DNA from 3 places in the Kitasatospora sp. NPDC008050 genome. Region 1 is predicted to be linked to each of the others. Evidence: riboswitches for the same ligand, from Rfam matches in the RefSeq annotation. Region 1 holds a riboswitch; each other region holds the start of a gene.
The links. Region 1 has a riboswitch for cyclic di-AMP ahead of ACFZB9_RS27045 (transglycosylase family protein). Riboswitches for the same ligand answer to the same signal wherever they lie in the genome.
Positions count from the first base shown of each region.

Region 2: another riboswitch for cyclic di-AMP. It lies ahead of ACFZB9_RS24030 (LysM peptidoglycan-binding domain-containing protein); the one in region 1 lies ahead of ACFZB9_RS27045 (transglycosylase family protein).
Region 3: another riboswitch for cyclic di-AMP. It lies ahead of ACFZB9_RS05085 (transglycosylase family protein); the one in region 1 lies ahead of ACFZB9_RS27045 (transglycosylase family protein).

Region 1 covers NZ_JBIBIJ010000016.1:70,350-74,265, forward strand. Annotated here, with positions in the region: gene ACFZB9_RS27035 (DMT family transporter) at 1-72, opposite strand, end outside; gene ACFZB9_RS27040 (YchJ family protein) at 198-659, opposite strand; gene ACFZB9_RS27045 (transglycosylase family protein) at 724-1,776, opposite strand; cyclic di-AMP (ydaO/yuaA leader) riboswitch at 1,845-2,013, opposite strand; gene ACFZB9_RS27050 (PPOX class F420-dependent oxidoreductase) at 2,303-2,728, shown strand; gene ACFZB9_RS27055 (hypothetical protein) at 2,896-3,486, shown strand; gene ACFZB9_RS27060 (hypothetical protein) at 3,634-3,916, shown strand, end outside.
Region 2 covers NZ_JBIBIJ010000012.1:183,799-187,714, reverse strand. Annotated here, with positions in the region: gene ACFZB9_RS24040 (helix-turn-helix domain-containing protein) at 1-617, opposite strand, end outside; gene ACFZB9_RS24035 (MarR family winged helix-turn-helix transcriptional regulator) at 799-1,221, shown strand; gene ACFZB9_RS24030 (LysM peptidoglycan-binding domain-containing protein) at 1,474-2,310, opposite strand; cyclic di-AMP (ydaO/yuaA leader) riboswitch at 2,316-2,441, opposite strand; gene ACFZB9_RS24025 (serine hydrolase domain-containing protein) at 2,693-3,916, opposite strand, start outside.
Region 3 covers NZ_JBIBIJ010000002.1:361,399-365,314, reverse strand. Annotated here, with positions in the region: gene eno (phosphopyruvate hydratase) at 1-906, opposite strand, end outside; gene ACFZB9_RS05085 (transglycosylase family protein) at 1,105-1,986, opposite strand; cyclic di-AMP (ydaO/yuaA leader) riboswitch at 1,992-2,140, opposite strand; gene ACFZB9_RS05080 (cytochrome P450) at 2,369-3,625, opposite strand; gene ACFZB9_RS05075 (hypothetical protein) at 3,773-3,916, shown strand, end outside.

The DNA of each region.
Region 1 (3,916 bases):
GACGGAGACGGTGGCCGCGGCCACCGCCTTGGTGTTGAGTCGGGTGGTGCCGGCGCTGGCGGTGAGGTCCATACGCGCAAACTAGTCGGCAGCCGAAGCTTTCAGCACGCAATTTATCGGTGGCCGAGGCTCTCGCGGTGGCGACGGCTCGGGCGACGGCGGTGGCGACGGCGGCGAAGGCGGTCGCGGCGGTCGGCTCAGGCCTGCGTCGGCGTGATCACACCGTCCAGGTAGACCCAGGCCCCCTCGTGGCGCACGAAGCGGCTCTTCTCGTGCAGCCGGCCGTCGAGGTTCTGCTCGACGTAGTGGGCGACGAACTCGACGGTGCCCTCCTGGTGGAACGCGCCGCCCTCGGTGCTGCCCAGGATCTCCAGCCGCCGCCAGTGCAGCCCCGCGTCGAAGTCGACGACCGCAGGGCGGGTCCGCGGGTGCCAGCTGCGCAGCAGATAGGCGCCGTCGTTGACCACGAAGGCGCTGAACCTCGATCGCATCAGCTGCTCGGCGGTGGCCGCCTGGGCCTCGCCCCGGTGCAGCCGGCGGCAGCAGTCGGCGTAGGCGGCGGGCAGGCCGCAGGGGCAGGGGACTGATCCGTCGCTCGCGGCGGGCGCGGTGACGGGGGCGGGCTCGGCCGCGCGGGTGCGGTTGCTGCGTCGGGACATGGCTCCATTCTGACGGTGCCCGGCGGTGCCCGGTGACCGCCCACCGGGCACCGCCGGACAGGCCTTAGGAAGGAAGCTGCAGGTGCTGTCCGGGGAAGATCAGGTTGGGGTTGCCACCGACGGTGCCGAGGTTCTGCTGGTAGAGCTGTTGCCAGTTGTCGACGTGGTGGTCCGTCGCGATGGCCCAGAGCGAGTCGCCGCTCTGCACGGTGTAGCCCTGACCGGCGTCGCTCTGGCCGGTCGGGGCCACCTGGCCGGTGGGGCCGACCGGGGCCGCGGGCGCGGTCGGTGCGGGTGCCACGGGGGCGATCGGGGTGGTGCCGCCGGTCGGCGTCTGCGCGCTGCCGGGGGCCGGGGCCAGCGGGGACGGGGTGCTCGGTGCGCTGCTCGACTGCGGGCCGGGGGCGGTCGGAGCGGCCGGGGGCGTGGTCGCCGTCGGGTTCGGGCTGGTGCTGGGCGCCGGGGTGCCCGGCGCGGGCGCGTTCGGGGTCGGCGCAGCGGTCGCAGTGGTCGGGCCGCTGGTCGGAGCAGTGGACGGTGCGGTGGTCGGCGCCGTCGGCGCTCCGCTGGGCATGCCCGTGCCGGGGGCGCCGGCGCTCGGCGTACCGGGAGCCGGGGTGGTGGGCGGCGCCGGGGTGGTGGGCGTCGTCGTGGGCGTGGAGCCGGGCGTGGGCGCCGTGGTGGGCGCGGTCACCGGCGCGGGCGAGCCGACGGGCGTGGGCGTGCCGACCGGGGCCGGCGTGCTGGTCGCCGGGGGCGCGGGCGTCGGCGTGCTCACCGGCGTGCTGGTGGTCGGCGCGGTCAGCCCGGCCACCGCCGCGCAGCTGCCCCAGACGCTCGGACCCTGGCCGGCGAGCAACTGCTCGGCCACGGCGATCTGCTGCGCCTGGGTGGCGTGCGAGGCCTGCGCCGCGTACTGGTCGCCGCCGTTCGCGACCCACTGGCGCTGGGTGAGATGCAGTCCGCCGTAGTAGCCGTCGCCGGTGTCCGCGGTCCAGTTGCCGCCGGTGACGCACTGGGCGAGCGAGTCCCAGGTGCTGACCGGGGCGGCGTGCGCGCCGGTCGCGGTGAGCAGCGGCAGGGCGACGCCGACGCCGGCCACCGTCGCGGCGGTCACGGCGCGCTCGGTCTGGGTCGGGCGGCGGTGCCGGCCCGGGCCTGAGAACACCCCGGATATGCCCATGGAACATCCCTCTCCGCACGCCTGCGAGGTGAGCTGTCGGGTTCGGGCCGGGAGGCTGGCCCGGCCGTCCGCCCGGACGGATCCGGTGGACGGCTTCACCCCTAGCCGTGTTGGGGACGGCATTGAAACCTGGGTCCCCCGCCCCTGCCCAGAGGTCGGTGATCGAGGACCCGGAGCGCGGTGGGCAGGACTCGGCGTACCTCGTCCGGGCACCCGCGTAGGCGGGTTGCAGGGAGACTAGACGGATCATCACTCCGATAACAACCCCGCATCGCACACGTCACACAAGAATCACGGAAGCTGCGCGATGCTCTGTACCGACACCTCTTGCGCGTACTGCGTCAGGTCCGCCCGCCCGGTCGGCACCCAAGCCGCCCGGCGGCCCACTGTCCGCAGCTAGGTTGGGCGCTGGAACCGTCATCGACCGAAGAACCGTCAACTCGACGCAGAGGAGAGGCCCATGGCCGACGATGCCAAGATCCGTGAGCTTTTCGCCTCCCGGACCAACGGGGTGCTGGTGACCCTGAAGCGGGACGGGCGGCCGCAGCTGTCCAACATCCGCTACGCCTTCGACCCGGCCGAGGAGCTGATCCGGGTCTCCGTCACGGCGGACCGGGTGAAGGCGAAGAACCTGGCCCGGGACCCGCGGGCGAGCCTGTACGCGACCAGCGAGGACTTCTGGACCTGGGCGGTGGCCGAGGGCACCGCCGAGCTGACGCCGGTGGCCGCGGCGCCCGACGACGACACGGTGGAGGAACTGATCGACCTCTACCGCACGCTCGACGGCGAGCACCCCGACTGGGACGACTACCGGGCCGCGATGGTCCGCGATCGCCGGCTCGTGGTCAAGCTGCACGTGGAGCACTTCTACGGCCAGACCCCCTGAGCCCAGGGCGGAACAGGGGTGTGAAACCGGGCCGGGCGGGCCGGTGCGGCGGCCCGGCCGGCCCGGTGCGCGGGTTTGCCCGATCGACGGACACCGCGGCGCGTGCGCAGCACGATAGAAGGGCGCGCCCGGGCCCGGGTGTGGGCGGGCGCACCGGGAGGTGGGCTGTGCACGAGCTGGAGCCGGCCGTCGAAGCGGCCGAGGGCGATCCGCACTGGTGGTGGGAGGTGGACTCCGCGCTGATGGGCAAGGCCTCGGCGCTGGAGGTGTCGATGTACTGGGCCCTCGGTCTGACCCGCTGGGCCGCCGGCCATGACCCCAGAGTCGCCGGCGGCGACCTGGAGGCCGTGCGCACGCTGCTGGGCCTGGCCATCTATCGCGCGGCCCAGGGGGAGGGGGTCACCGATCCGGGCCGGATCCCCACCCTGCTGCCCTTGCTGATACTCGCTCGGGGCGTGGCCAGAACGACCGCCGAGGCCCGGCCGCTCGGCTACGGCGACCGGGGCCGGCTGCGGCTGGCCGACCGGGCCCGGCTGCGCGCCGTGCTGACCGATCCGGACCGCGCGGTCTTCGAGCACCTGCGCAAGGAGACGGTGCTCGTGCTGGTCGCCAACACCGACCACGCTCGCACCGAGCTGTGCCTGCGCTCCAACGACGCGAGCATCTGGAAGGACCGCCCGCTGATCACCATCAGCACCCGCGAGGCGCACCTGCCGAACCACGGGCTGCTGCCCTGGGACTGGTACAGCACGGGGTGACCACCGCGCCCGTACCGGCTGCCGAGAGCGCGTCGGCGCTGGTGGCGGCCGGTACACCGGCCCGGCAACCCCGGGGCTGTGCGCAGTGGGCGGCTCCCGTACGCTCTGGTGCTTCACGGGCGGAGCACCACGGGGGAGAGCAGAGCGATGAGCGCCGACGATGTGTGGCGGGCACCGGATCCGGACGCGGAGCCGGTGCGCCGGCCGGATCCCGCGCGGTACCCGGGCCCGGGACCGTACCCCGGCCCCGCGCCGTACCAGGGTGGCTGGCCGCCGCCCGGCCTCGCCTGGGGCTACCGGCCGCCGCCGCCCAGGCCCGGCGTCATACCGCTGACCCCGCTGGGCATCGGTGAGGTGATCAGCGGTGTCTTCCGCACCCTGCGCCAGTACGCCAAGCCGCTGCTGATCCCGCTGTCGGTCGCGGCGCTGG
Region 2 (3,916 bases), on a different contig from region 1:
GGCTCGGTGGAGGAGGCCGACACGGTGTCGAGGAGTCGACGCAGGACCGAGAGCGGCCGCGCGGTCGGTGTGCAGACCAGCACGCGGCGGCCCCCAGGGTGCGCGGACGGCAGGTCGCCGCGCTGGAGGGCGGGCAGCAGACCGGCCCGCAGCAGGGAGGACTTGCCCGCGCCCGAGGGGGCGACCAGCGCGAGCGGCCCCTGCCCCGCCCGCTCGGCCAGCCGGTCGAGCAGTGCGGCGAGCGCGTTGTCGCGGCCCGCGAACCAGCGGGCGTCCTGCGGGCCGAAGGCGGCCAGCCCGAGGTAGGGGCAGGGGAGGTCGAGTTCCGGTGGCGGGGCGCTGTCGGAGGCGGGCCAGGTCGGCCCGGGCTCGGCGGCTTCGGTCAGCCGCAGCAGCGAACCGTCGGCGCGCAGCAGCTCGTCGCAGCGGCGGGCCAGGTCATGGCCGGCGGGCTTGCTGCCGTTCTCGATCTTGCTGAGGTAGCCCTTGCTGTAGTGCAGCAGGCGGGAGAGGGCGCTGAGCGACAGGCCGCGCTCGGTGCGCAGCCGGCGCAGCTCGGCGCCGAAGCGCTCGTCGCGGGGCCGGGGGGCTCCGTCCGCCGGTGGAATCAGGTCCATGCGCACCCCGCGACGCCAGCCAGGCCGCGCTTGGCGACTTCTCGGATCTGTCATCCACAGATTACCGGCTGTGATCGAGCCGTCTGGCATGCTGTGGTCTCGATCGGTGCGGGTCCAGTGGCGGCGCCAGTGGCAAATATGTTGTAATACGCAACCACTACGGGAGAGGAAGAGGTCACGCGTGTCGGGGCGAGACGAGTCGATCGAGATCATCCAGCGCGAGCTGACCGCCTTCGCCCGGCGGGCCCGGCACAAGGCCTCACAGCTGCATCCGGGGCTCTCCCTGGTGACGTACAGCATCCTCGACCTGATGTACGAACGCGGTGGCTGCCGGGCGGCGGACCTGGCCGCCTACTTCATGCTCGACAAGTCGACCGTGAGCCGGCAGGTCGGCGCGCTGGAGAAGCTGGGACTGCTCAGCCGCGAGGTGGATCCGGAGGATCACCGAGGGCAGATCCTGCGCCCGAGCGAGCAGGGCCTGGCACTGCTCCGGCATGCGTACGAGATGCGCCGCGAGTCGTTCACCGAGCGGTTCACGGAATGGACCGACGAGGACATCGCGCGGCTGGCGGGCTACCTGGTGCGGTACGGCGCGGCGGACTGACACCGGATCGCCCGACGCACGGCGCACGGCGCACGGCGCACGGCGCCCGACGCCCGACGCACGAGGAGGCGGCAGCGCCAAAAGCCGTCGGCCGGCCACGGGTTGGGGAACCCGTGGTCCGGCCGACGGCTGAAGCGATCCGCTGAGTGCGATTCGTGGGGCGCGATTCGTTGGGCGCGATCTGCCGGGTGAGATCCGCCGGGCGCTACCGCTCGGCGGAGCCCGACCCGGGACCGCTGATCACCGGGGTGATCAGTACGCCTGGTGGGCCTGCCAGAAGACCCAGGCCTGGTTCGGGCTGCCGTAGGTCTGGTTCATGTACTGCAGCGCCCACTTGATCTGGGTGGCGGGGTTGGTCGCCCAGTCCGAGCCGACCGAGGCCATCTTGTTGCCGGGCAGGGCCTGCGGCAGGCCGTAGGCGCCGGAGCTCGGGTTGGTGGCGGTGACGCTCCAGCCGCTCTCGTGGGTGATGATCTGGTCGAACGACGCCAGCTGGTCGGCCGGGACGATCGAGGCGGCGAGCGCCTGCAGCGAGGCGACGCTGGCGTTGGCGCTCAGGGCCGGAGCAGCGGTGGCGACCGGGGCGGCCGGGGCGCTCTTCGGAGCCGGAGCCGGAGCCGGAGCCGGCGCCTGGGTCGCAGCCGGAGCCTGGGCCGGGGCGGGGGTCTGCGCCTGGGCCGGAGCCTGGCCGTCGCCCAGCGCGAGGTGCTGGCCGGGGTAGATCATGTCCGGGCCGCCGACGAGCACCGACTTGTTCAGGTCGTAGAGCTTCTGCCAGCCGCCCTGCACGTTGTGGCTGGTGGCGATCTTGGACAGCCAGTCGCCGTCCTGCACGGTGTAGCCGGCGGGAGCCTGGGCGGCCGGGGCCGCGGCGGGGGTGGCGGCCTGGGGGGCCGCGGCCGGGGCGACAGCCGCCGACTGGTGCTGCGCGGCGTGGCCGTGCGAACCGGAGTGGAGCGGAGCGGCGCTGGCGCCACCGGCGGTGATCATGGGCAGACCGGCGCCGGCGGCCACGATGACGGCGGTGGCGATCGCGCGCTTGATGGTGGCGCGGCTGGGCAGGCTGGGACGACCGTTGACGGACATCATGAAAAGCTTTTCCTCTCCCACGCCTGCGAGGTGAGCTGTCGGATTCGGGCTGGAGTTGCCCGGCCGCGCAATGCGCGGCTTCACCCCTAGCCCCGCCCGGAGTCGTGCTCCAGGTGGGGCGACTTACCTTGGGTCCCCCGCCCCTGCCGTGGTGCTGTGGTGCACAGTGCCCGTTCCATCCGGCGGCAGGATTCGGCGTTCCGGGGAGCGGGGTTCGTGTGGAGACGAACGGCATGCACCGTAGACAGGTCGAAGGTCCTATCTCAAGCCAGAAGGACCTGTCACAGGGCAATGTGAGGTGTCTCATGCCGAAGCTGGAGGGGCGATAACGATTCGCATCGTTATCGCCCCGTGATATGAAATTCCGTCAGCCCGCCCCCCGTCAGCCCGCGTGCCAACCCTGCGGGTCGACGTCGCCGGGCACCGCCGCGGCCGGGTGGTAGGGGCCGCGGGTCAGCACGAAGCCGGCCAGGTCGAGGTGGCTGACCGCGCCGTCCTCGGCGCGCACCACACGCAGCGGCTCGCCCGCGTAGTAGCCGTCCAGGCCGGTCCAGCTGCCGTCCGGCTCGGGCGCGAAGCGGGAGGTGCGGGCGGGGCCGCTGAGCGCGGTGAGCTCCAGGGACCGGTCCGCCCGCAGGTGCAGGGCCAGCGCCGTGGGGCCCCAGTACCAGGGGCCGGTCAGCGCCAGCAGGGCGGGATCGGCGTCGGTGAACGGGCGCCAGGCGGCGGGCAGCAGCGGTTCGCGCTCGGCCACGATCCGGAGCAGGTCGGGAGCGACCGTCGCGAGCGCGGAGCCGGCGGTGACATTGCTGAGGGTGATCGCCGCCACGTCGTCCTCGGTGCTGAACCACAGGTAGGCCAGGAAGCCGGGCATCGAACCGGTGTGACCGGCCAGCAGCCGTCCGTCCTGCCGGAGCAGCTGCAGGCCCAGGCCGTAGCAGGAGGTCCAGTCGTCACTGTCCGGGCCGGCGGCCGGGCGGCGCATCTCGGCCAGGCTGGCGGGGGCCAGCACCTTCTCCGTGCCGCCCGGGAGGGTGCCGGCCAGGAAGCAGGCCCAGCGGGCGAGGTCGGCGGCCGTGGACCAGAGCTGGCCGGCCGGCGCCATCAGGCCGGTGTCGGTGAGGGGCTCGGGGAGCATCACATCCGCCCACGGATGCACGGCGAACCCGCCCGCGTGCGGAGCCTGCGGCAGCACGGTGGTGCGGCTCAGGCCGAGCGGATCGAGCACCTCCTGGCGCAGCACCTCGCCCCACGGCAGCCGGCGCACCTTGGCCACCAGTGCGCCGAGCAGCGCGTAGCCGGGGTTGGAGTAGTGGTAGCGCTCACCGGCCGGGTGGCGGAACGGCTGCTCCTCCAGCAGGTTGCCCAGCTCCGGGCGGTGCGAGCCGTCGGTCCGCTCCCACCAGGGGGCCGGCGTCTCGGCGGCCAGCCCGGCCGTGTGGCTGAGCAGTTCGCGGATCGTGGCCCGCCCGGCGGAGGTCCCCGGCAGGTGCTGCTCCAGCGGATCGGACAGGTCGAGCAGGCCCTCGTCGCGCAGGCGCAGCACCAGCACCGCCACGAAGGACTTGGTGATCGAGCCGATCCGGTACTGCGTGTTCTCGTCCGG
Region 3 (3,916 bases), on a different contig from region 1:
GCCCAGCTTGTCCGTCATGGCCTTCCAGCCGTCCCAGTCGGACTCGTCCAGCGGGTCCTCGATGGAGACCAGCGGGTAGTTGTCGACCAGGTCGGCGTAGTAGTCGATCAGCTCGGCCGCGGACAGCGGCTTGCCCTCGAACTGGTAGGCGCCGTCCTTGTAGAACTCGGAGGCGGCCACGTCCAGCGCCAGCGCGACGTCCTTGCCGGGCACGTAGCCGGCCTTCTTGATCGCCTCGGTGATCAGGTCCAGCGCCTCGCGGTTGCTGTCCAGGTTCGGCGCGAAGCCGCCCTCGTCGCCCAGGCCGGTGGACAGGCCGCGCTCCTTCAGCACGCCCTTGAGCGTGTGGTAGACCTCCACGCCCCAGCGCACAGCCTCGGAGAAGGACTCCGCGCCGATCGGGGCGATCATGAACTCCTGGATGTCGACGTTGGAGTCGGCGTGCGACCCACCGTTGAGGATGTTCATCATCGGGACCGGCAGCACGTGCGCGTTCGGGCCGCCGAGGTAGCGGAACAGCGGCAGGTCGCTGGCCTCGGACGCGGCGTGCGCGACGGCGAGCGAGACGCCCAGGATCGCGTTGGCGCCCAGCGAGGACTTGTCCGGGGTGGCGTCCAGGTCGAGCATCGCCTGGTCGATCAGCCGCTGCTCGGTGGCGTCGTAGCCGACCAGCTCCGGGCCGATCTGCTCGATGACGGCGAGGACGGCCTTCTCCACGCCCTTGCCGAAGTAGCGGTTCTTGTCACCGTCGCGCAGCTCCAGCGCCTCGAACGCGCCGGTGGAGGCGCCGGACGGGACAGCGGCACGGCCGGTGCTGCCGTCGTCGAGGCCGACCTCGACCTCGACCGTGGGGTTGCCGCGCGAGTCGAGAATCTCACGGGCGACGACGACATCAATGGACGGCACGAGGCATCTCCTAGGCGGAAGCGGTCCTGCGGACGTGGAACGGAGTCGTTACGACCAGAGCCTAACCGCACCGGCCCCCGGGGCCATCCAGGCCTGGGTCCCGTCTCACGGTGTGGCTCCGGTACCCACGAGTAGTTCACCCGAAAGCGCGCGGGGCGTCGCCCGGGCCGTCGCCCGGGGCGCCCCGCGCACGGTTCGTCAGCCGAAGCGCAGCTGCTGGCCCGGCATGATCAGGTTCGGATCGCCGCCCACCGTCGAGTGGTTGGCCTGGTAGAGCTGCTGCCAGCCGCCGCTCAGGTGCTGGGCCTGGGCGATGGTGGAGAGGGTGTCACCGGCCTGCACGGTGTAGCCGTGACCCGCCGGGGCACCGGTCTGCGCGGTGGGCGCGGCGGCGGCCGGGGCCTGGGCCGGCACCTGGACGGGGGTCTGGACCTGGACGGGCGCCTGGGCCGGGGCGGCGAACTGGTTGTAGACGCTCTGGTGGCTGGTCCAGTACCAGCCGCCGTCCTTCTCGTACCAGAACACCTTGCCGCCCGCGTCCCAGCCGGCCTGGCCCGGGAAGCTCGGGGTGGCCGACTGCTGAGGCTGCGTCTGCTGCTGGGCCTGCGGCTTCGACTGCTGGGCCGTCGGCTGCGCCTGCGACGCGCTCTGCTGCTGGGCGGCGCCCGAGTCGGCGCTCGCGTCGACGCCGGCCGGCGCCCCGCCCTTGCTCAGCCCGGCCTTGACCGAGCAGACCGGCCAGGCACCCGGGCCCTGGTCCGCCAGCACCCGCTCGGCGACCGAGATCTGCTGGGCCTTGCTGGCCTGGTTGGCCTGCGCGGCGTACTGGGTGCCGCCGTAGGCGGCCCAGGTCGAGGAGGTGAACTGCAGGCCGCCGTAGAAACCGTTGTGGGTGTCGATCGACCAGTTGTTGGTGCTCTCGCAGTTGGCGACCTGGTCCCAGACCGAGACCGGAGCAGCGTGTGCGCTGGTCGCGGTGAGCAGCGGGACCGCCAGACCGACACCGGCGACGCCGGCCGCGGCGATCGCCTTCTCGGTCTGGGTACGACGGCGGTGCCGGCCGTTGCCAGTGAGCAGCATGAAGCTATCCCTCTCCGCACGCCTGCGAGGTGAGCTGTCGGGTTCGGGCCCGTGAGGTTGGCCCGGCCGCTGACGCGGCTTCACCCCTAGCCGTGGGAGACGGCAGAAAATCCTGGGTCCCCCGCCCCTGCCCGGGTGTCGGTCGGTGTCCCGGCAGCGCGGCGGGCAGGACTCGGCGTTCCGCGCTTCGGGGTTCGCAGCAGCGAACTCCAGGGAGGGTAAGCAGATTGACGGACCGATCACAAGCTCATATCGCGTACATCACATCAAAATTACGGAGTGCGGTCGATCGCCTACCAACAGGTCTTGTTTGTCCGGATTGATGGGCATTCAAACCGCACAGGAGAACGGTCTTCGACACGCCGTCAGAACTGCCGTTCCGTCACTTGCCCGACAACTCGGGCGTAAACGAAACAGGGAGTTCGCGCAGGCCACGCATGATCAGACCGCCACGCCAGCGCAGTTCGGCCGGGTCCGCGGCCAGCTGGAGGTCGGGCAGCCGGGTCAGCAGGGTGGCCAGCGCACGCTGGCCCTCAAGTCGGGCCAGCGGCGCGCCGATGCAGTAGTGGATGCCGTGTCCGAAGCCGAGGTGCGGGTTGTCCCGGCGGGCCAGGTCCAGGGTGTCCGGGCGGTCGAACCTGGCCGGGTCCCGGTCGGCCGCCGCGAGCACCACCAACACCGGGTCCCCCACCGGGATCTCCACCCCGCCGATGGTCAGCGGTGCGGTGGCGAACCGCCAGGTGGCCAGCTCCACCGGGCCGTCGAAGCGCAGCAACTCCTCGATGCCGGTGGCCAGCAGCTCGCTCTCGCCGCGCACGATGGACTCCTGCAGCCGGGCCCGCTGCAGCGACTGGTTCATCAGCGAGTACAGGCCGTTGCCGATCAGGTTGACGGTGGTCTCGAACCCCGCGAAGAGCAGGATGAACGCCATCGCCGCGGCCTCGTTCTCGGTGAGGTGCTCGCCGTGGTCGCCGGCCCGGATCAGCCCCGAGATCAGGTCGTCCCCGAGGTCGGCCCGCTTACGGTGGATCAGCTCCGCCAGGTAGGTCCGCATCCGCTTGACCGCGCGCGCCACGCCGCCGCGCGGGCCGCCGCCATGTCGGATCATCATCCCGGCCCAGTCCCGGAAGTCGTCCTGGTCCTCGGCCGGCACGCCGAGCAGATCGCAGATCGCGTAGATCGGCAGCGGGAAGGCGAACTCGTGGATCAGGTCGGCCGAGCCACGCGCCGCGAAGCCGTCGATCAGCCGGTCCGTCAGCTGCTGCACCCGGGGCTCGAACTCGGCCACCGTACGCGGGGTGAAGGCCTTGGAGACCAGCCGGCGCAGCCGGGTGTGGTCGGGCGGGTCGATGTTCAGCAGGTGCGTCATCAGGTCCGCCTGACGCTCCCCCGGGATCCCCACCCGTCCCGTGCGGTGCGCCTGCTCACTGTGGTGCGCCGGGTTCTTGGAGAGCCGGGCGTCGGCCAGCGCCTGCCGGGCGTCCACATATCGGGTGACCAGCCAGGCGTCAACCCCGCTCGGCAGGGTGGTGCGGTGCACCGGCGCGTGTTCCCGCAGCCAGGCGTACGCCGGGTAGGGGTCGGCCGCGAACTCCCAGGTGAAGAGGGTGGGCGGGGGCGAATCAGGCTGGTCGGACATGTTCTGACCGTATCCGGTCCCCGGGAGGAGTGAGTCTGGTCACCTGGCGGGTAATCCCTGTTGCGGAGGGTCAGCTGGAGCCTACGATCCTCCGATACGTGGTGGTGGGCCCCGCAGTGCGGCGGTGCCCCCAGGGAGGAGCAGGCCATGCGGGTAGCCGGGGCAGTGGTGGTTATCGCGGTACTCAACGGCGGCGACGGCGACGGGCCGGCCCGTCGGTTCGCCGCGGCGGGCGCCGCCGGCCTGCTGATCGCCGACCCCCGGGTCGGGGTCGCCGAGGACCTGGCCACC